3 regions of the Pseudoalteromonas sp. S3178 genome follow, and region 3 is predicted to be linked to each of the others. Evidence: predicted binding sites of a transcription regulator. Region 3 holds the regulator's gene; each other region holds the start of a gene.
What was found. Region 3 encodes sigma-54, which starts transcription at its own class of promoters, with help from an activator protein. Its sites were predicted from a motif close to GTTGGCACGNNNNTNGNNT; they were not measured.
Positions count from the first base shown of each region.

Region 1 (2,274 bases), on a different contig from region 3:
ATTTACTGGTTTACCTCGACACATTACTACGAGAATGCAACGTAACACGTGCTGCAAATCAGCTAAGCATAACGCAACCTGCAATGAGTAATGGGCTTAAACGTCTGCGTAACTTATTTAACGACCCCATTTTAGTACGCACCAGCGATGGTATGGTACCCACTGAACGCGCTATTGAGCTTCAACCGGTTATTCGTGGCATATTAATGACCCTTGAAGAAACCCTCGCGCCTAATCGCGAGTTTGAAGCAATTCAAAGTAAGCGTGTATTTAGAATAATGGCCAGCGACTATGCAGCAAGCACCCTAGCCCCTAAACTGTTAAGTAAATTACATGAAGAAGCACCCGATACAACTTTAGATATACTTACACCCAGTGATGTAACATTTCATGATGTTGAAAACGGTAAAGTGGATATGGCTATTAACCGCTTTGAAAATTTACCTCAATCTTTTCACCATAAACGTATATGGAAAGACAGCTTTTGTTGCCTGGTAAAAGCAGATAATCCAATTATTGAACACTTTAGTCTCGACAGCTATTTAAAAGCTCGCCATATATGGGTAAGTAAAACAGGTTTTGGCGTAGGTGTAGGTATGGACCCTAAAGATGTGCAAAAACTTGGCTGGGTTGATGAAGCACTGGCTCACTTTGGAAAACATCGCAACATTGCTACCTTTACACGTAATTACCATGTAGCTATTCACTTAGCGAAAGAGAAAAACTTAATTGCAACCTTACCTTCAAAAGCTGCCAATATTTATTTAGATGATCCGGGCCTTAAAATATTAGAGCCGCCGTTCCCTATTCCACCGTTTGAGCTGGATATGATCTGGAGCCCACTTTTACATCGTGACGCAAGCCATATTTGGCTACGCCAAAAAGTAGCCGAAGTAGCTGAAGAACTTAAATAACCTTATTACACAATATGATGTAAAAATTGCTAGGTTTTATATACCCGCATAAACCTAGCAAACTTAAAAACTCATTTAACTCATTAACTATCAATAAGTTAAGTTGAAATAAAAACATTGGAACGTGCTTTGCTTTTATTAAATCGAACTATACATTCATTTAATAAAAGAGGTCATTATGAACACCCATCAAGGAACAGAAGTAAATCATATTACTGACATCATTCAAGTTATGAACAGCGGCATCGATTTTTATCAAAAAGCACAAGAGAAAGTTGAAGACCCTGCAATTGGTGCACTTTTTCAACGTATGATAGATGCCCGAAAAGTGAGTGTAGAGCGTTTACAACCTTATGCTATTAACGAAAAAGGTGAACGAGAAGACGGCTCATCTTTTGCTGTTGAAGCGAGACGTGCTTACACAGCGCTGCTTACTACATTTAGCTCAAATAACGATAGCACATACGTAAAAGAGCTTGAGGAAGTTGAGGATAAAACCCTTGAAGAAATTAAAGCCGCAATGGATAAGCCACAACCTGCTGACTGTGAAGCAGCTCTCGCTAAAACATTACTAACTATGCAAAGCTGTCATGCTGAAATGAGCCGCATGCAAAAGCACTAAAAGTAATAGCTTAAACTACAACCCAGCTTTTTAGCTGGGTTTTTTATTGCCGATACAGATATAAGTAATGGCGTGAGCAGAACACGAACCCTTGCTTGGTTTCTACTCATTCTGATCATGTAGAAGCAACTATTAGTCCACTCCCCCCTAATAAACACATATTACCAATACAAATTATTAACTTTAATAGAATATTAATTTAACCACACACTACTTTTACTGTGCTAGCTTTAGTAATAGGTACCTAATTCCTTGTTGTGGCGCCGCAGCATTTAATTAACGTTAAGGTCCAATATGAAAAATAAACCAGCTCAAAATAATGCTGATGTAGATATGACACCAATGTTAGATATCGTATTCATTTTATTGATATTTTTTATTGTAACTACTTCATTTGTTAAACCTATAGCTATTGAAATACAACGACCACTTGATAAACCCACCATCAATAAACAAACTAAAAGTGCCACTTTTAGTATTGATGAACATAATGCGGTGTATTTTTCTGGCAGATTAATAAACTTAGAACAAGTGTCCAATAATCTTGCGATGTTTGCGGCTAAATACAAAGTAAGTGCTGTACTTATTAAGGCTCACGAAAACAGTAAACATAATACATTAATGAGAGTAATGGATAATATTAAAGAGTATGAAGATTACACTATTAGCTTAGTATCTAAATAACGTAGTTATATACATTGATGGTAAACCTAAAAAAGGGCCTTACGGCCCTTTGAG
Region 1 covers NZ_PNCW01000085.1:6,103-8,376, forward strand. The annotation lists gene CWC11_RS18845 (LysR family transcriptional regulator) at 1-914, shown strand, start outside; gene CWC11_RS18850 (ferritin-like domain-containing protein) at 1,093-1,536, shown strand; gene CWC11_RS18855 (ExbD/TolR family protein) at 1,831-2,220, shown strand.
Region 1: a site for sigma-54 is predicted at 1,031-1,049, ahead of CWC11_RS18850 (ferritin-like domain-containing protein). Genes of this name have one in related genera too.

Region 2 (2,274 bases), on a different contig from region 3:
ACTGCTTAAATAGTAATCTTTTAAGTGGGCAATAATATAAAAATAGGGGGATTTAAAGAAAGGAAGGTATGTAAGCCGTTTATAGGGTCGGCTTACATTACATAAAGTGTGGCATTACTTTTTGGCAATTATATAAATTGCGTGTATTAAACCCGGGAAGTAACCCAGTAGTGTTAGTAAAATATTTAGCCAAAAGTGCATACCTAAACCAACTTGTAAAAACACACCCAGTGGTGGTAATAAAATCGACAAAATAATACGAATAATATCCATGGTGTAACTCCTTTAAAATGACAAAGCAAAAAGCCCAGCAGTGCTAGGCTTTTAGTATAGTGTATTATTCAGCAACGATAGTTAATTCATCAACTACGTCACGAACATCTTCAGCGTTTTTAGCAATTTTGATTGCTAACTGCTTTTCAGCTTCAGATTCAACGGAACCTTTTAGCTTCACTACGCCGTTGTCGGTATCAACATCAATATCTGTACCGTCAACTTCTGAGTCAAATAAGAAGCGAGTTGTAATTACCGTGGTGATTTTAGCGTCAGTTAAGTCGTTGTCATCAGTGTCCATATCGGTATCTGTAGTTTTAGCATCCATATCTTTAACAACGGTTAAGTTGTTATCTACATCCATTACGCCATCTAGGCTAAGTACAAGTTCTTCAGCTAACTCTTTATCTAGGTCGCTGTTTACTTTACCTGTAAGTACTACCTTGCCATTTTTTACATCAGTGTTAATGTCAAAGTTGTTTAGATTAGTGTTCATAAGAAGCACTGTTTCTGCCTTACCATCAATCCAAGCATCTTTACTTTCGTTTTCCCAGCTGCTCGCCTGTGCACCCATTGCTGTAGTACCAAGAACTAACGCTGCAATCATAGATTTGTTGAATGTTTTCATAATCTTTCTCCTTTTGATTAAAGACGAATTAGTTAATGCGAGCTTTAGGCCAACTTTATTTTTAATTAAAAATCATCAACTTAAACCATAACCAACATTTGTGGCACACAAGCTTTGAGTAAAGTTTTACAGACTTATCGGTAAAACTTTCTTAAGTAGTGAAAATAGCTAGATAATTGCACTTTTGGTTAATCTATCGTTAATATAACAAACACCAAAGTACTATAATAAAATTAAACCACTGATAATTAAGGGTATTAATATTGGTACGTTGATTGCTCTTTAGTTTGTACTCGCTTAATAAAAGGATTGCTCCTAATGTCTGTAAAAATTGAAGACCGCCCAATAGAACACGTTCGTGAACAAGTGATTGACCAGCTGATTTATAATTACAGTCACGGAGTTATTTCTGTAGAGGCATTTGAACGACGTTTAGATGAAGCTATGGATGCAAACTCAAACGAAGTATTAATGAACTTAGTGGAAGATTTAACACTTAACACTGATCAGCAATATAAAGCAGAAAAACAGTCGCAATTTTCTCCAAACTATAGTGCACAACAAAATAGCGATGACGATTTTACACTGCGCAGTATATTAGGCTCAAATGAGCGAAGCGGTCAGTGGGTTGTGCCAAAAAATATTTACTTAAGCAACTATATGGGCTCAGTGGTACTTGATTTTACTGACGCTATATTTACACATCAAAATGTAACCATTCACGTTAATTGCATATTTGGTAGTGATGAAATATACGTACCAGATCATGTAAATGTAGTATCTAAGATGTTTTGTACATTAAGCAGCTTTGAAAACAAATCGGTATCGCTTAATAAACGCCAAGGCCCGACTATTTATATTGAGGGTAAAGCCATATTAGGCTCGGTAGAAGTAAAAGTTAAGCGCACAATTAAAGAGAAGTTTATGAGTTTTGCTAATGAGCTAAAAACTCAACTTGGTGCTGGTAGTAGTAATCGATCATAAAAGTTTATCTAAGCACCGCGCCTTACGGTGCTTAGAGGATGACTATAAATCGTTATTTCGCTCACTTGGTATATCACTTAAATATTCTACAAACTCTATTTCAAAGCCTGCGGGGTCAATAAAATACACATTTTTTCTAAATGGATTAGTGCTACCTTTTTTACTTACTTTAAAACCAGCTTTATTTAAACGCGTTATCACTGCATTTAAATTATTCGTAACATATGCAAAATGAGCAAAGCCAACTTGATGCCCCGATAAGTACCTATTTTCTCCCTCACCATGGTCGCTTATAGCAATGTAGTGGGTATCATCACCAAAATGGACCCAGCGCCTTGGTTTACCGTACCAATCGCCTTGCCCTTCACTTCTAATTGACCAATATGGAA
Region 2 covers NZ_PNCW01000004.1:37,383-39,656, forward strand. The annotation lists gene CWC11_RS00610 (YqaE/Pmp3 family membrane protein) at 115-273, opposite strand; gene CWC11_RS00615 (BON domain-containing protein) at 338-901, opposite strand; gene CWC11_RS00620 (LiaF domain-containing protein) at 1,220-1,885, shown strand; gene CWC11_RS00625 (VOC family protein) at 1,928-2,274, opposite strand, start outside.
Region 2: a site for sigma-54 is predicted at 1,164-1,182, ahead of CWC11_RS00620 (LiaF domain-containing protein). Genes of this name have one in related genera too.

Region 3 (2,274 bases):
GTGAGCGACGCCGCGTAGAAATTGCACGCGCACTAGCTGCTAATCCTAAATTTATATTGCTCGACGAACCCTTTGCAGGTGTAGACCCTATATCGGTGTTAGATATAAAGAAAATAATAGAACATCTTAAAAATCGTGGGATTGGTGTATTAATTACCGATCATAACGTAAGAGAAACCCTTGATGTTTGTGAAAAAGCCTACATTGTTTCTCATGGAGAGTTAATCGCTTCTGGTACACCAGAGCACGTATTAAATGATAAAACGGTACGCGATGTTTATTTAGGCGAGCAATTTAGGCTGTAACATTTACGCCATGTCTTTAAGCATCTGCTAGTATTAATTATAACAACATAAAAGGATTGTTAGAGATACATGAGGCAATCATTACAGCTGCGCATGGGCCAGCAACTTACAATGACTCCACAACTGCAACAAGCAATTCGTTTGTTGCAACTCAGTACATTGGATCTCCAGCAAGAAATACAAGAAGCGCTTGATAGCAATCCGCTTCTAGAAGTAGATGAACAAGATTACACGGAAGAATCAGCTGGCAAAAACGAGCAAAAAGCAGATAACGATGAATTAACCGTAAGTGCTAATGCCGATGAAAAACCAAGCGAGTACGAGCAAGACAGTGGTGAAGCACTTACTAAAGACACAGTAAGTGACGAAATGGCTATGGATGTAAGCTGGGATGAGTACATGAGCGCAGCTCCTGCTTCATCATCAGGCCCTATGCCAGAAGATGAGTCTATTTACCAAGGTGCTTCAACCGAAACTCTTCACGAGTATTTAATGTGGCAATTACAGCTCACGCCGTTTAGCCCTACTGATGAAGCAATTGCAATAGCGATTGTTGAAGCAGTCGATGACTCAGGTATATTAACGCTAAGCTGTGAAGATATTTTAGAAAGCTTTAATCAAGAGAACGACGACGAGGGCGAAGTTGAACTTGATGAAATAGAAGCCGTTTTAAAACGTATTCAGTTGTTTGATCCGGTGGGTATAGCAGCTCGTAGCTTACAAGAGTGCTTGTGTATTCAGCTAAATCAGTTTGATAAAGATACGCCTTTTATCAATGAAACAAAGATGATTTTAACCGATCATATTGATCTATTAGCGGCTCGCGACTATCGTACATTAATGAAGAAAACTAAGCTCAAAGAAGACGAGCTTAAAGAAGTAATGACGTTAATTCACACTCTAAACCCTAAGCCAGCAGATACTATTGTAAGGGAAGAATCAGAGTATGTGATCCCCGATGTATCAGTTAAAAAAATAAAAGGCCGTTGGGTAGTTGAGCTAAACCCAGATAGCATGCCTAAGATACGTGTTAATAGCCAATATGCAGCTATGTCACGAACAGTTAAATCTAGTGGTGACAGTCAATTTATTCGCTCTCATTTGCAAGAAGCTAAATGGTTTATAAAGAGCCTAGAGAGTAGAAACGACACACTACTAAAAGTAACTAATTGTATTGTTAAGCAACAACAGGGCTTTTTTGAACACGGTCCAGAAGCCATGAAACCTATGGTTTTAAACGATGTTGCAGAAATGGTAGAAATGCACGAGTCGACTATTTCGCGTGTAACTACTCAAAAGTATATGCACACGCCACGTGGTATATTTGAGCTTAAATACTTTTTCTCAAGCCACGTAAGCACCGAAAATGGTGGTGAGTGTTCATCTACAGCAATACGTGCTTTGATTAAAAAACTGATTGCCGCAGAAAACTCAGCAAAACCATTGAGTGATAGTAAAATTGCGGATATATTGGCTGAGCAAGGAATTAAAGTAGCTAGACGCACAATCGCAAAATACCGCGAATCTCTGGCTATTCCACCGTCTAATCAACGAAAGAGTTTGATATAAGACGCAAAACAAAGAGGAAAACGCTTATGCAACTAAACTTAACTGGTCGTCATGTAGATGTTACTGATTCATTAAGAGACTACGTAAATAATAAATTTGCAAAGCTAGAAAGGCATTCTGATCATATAAACAATGTTCATGTCATTCTCGATGTAGAAAAACTTAACCAAAAAGCTGAAGCTACAATCCATGTAAGTGGTGCAGAATTATTTGCATCTACCGAACATCAAGACATGTATGCTGCCATAGACTCGTTGATTGACAAGCTCGATCGTCAAGTTATTAAACACAAAGAGAAGCTTGCTCGACACTAATATGATGAAATTAAGCTCACTTATATGCCAGGACTGCAGCAAAGCTGCGGTCCTTTTTAATAGCAAAAAAAGAATTTTAGAGTTTA
Region 3 covers NZ_PNCW01000018.1:71,402-73,675, forward strand. The annotation lists gene lptB (LPS export ABC transporter ATP-binding protein) at 1-305, shown strand, start outside; gene CWC11_RS04700 (RNA polymerase factor sigma-54) at 375-1,874, shown strand; gene hpf (ribosome hibernation promoting factor) at 1,901-2,188, shown strand; gene CWC11_RS04710 (PTS sugar transporter subunit IIA) at 2,193-2,274, shown strand, end outside.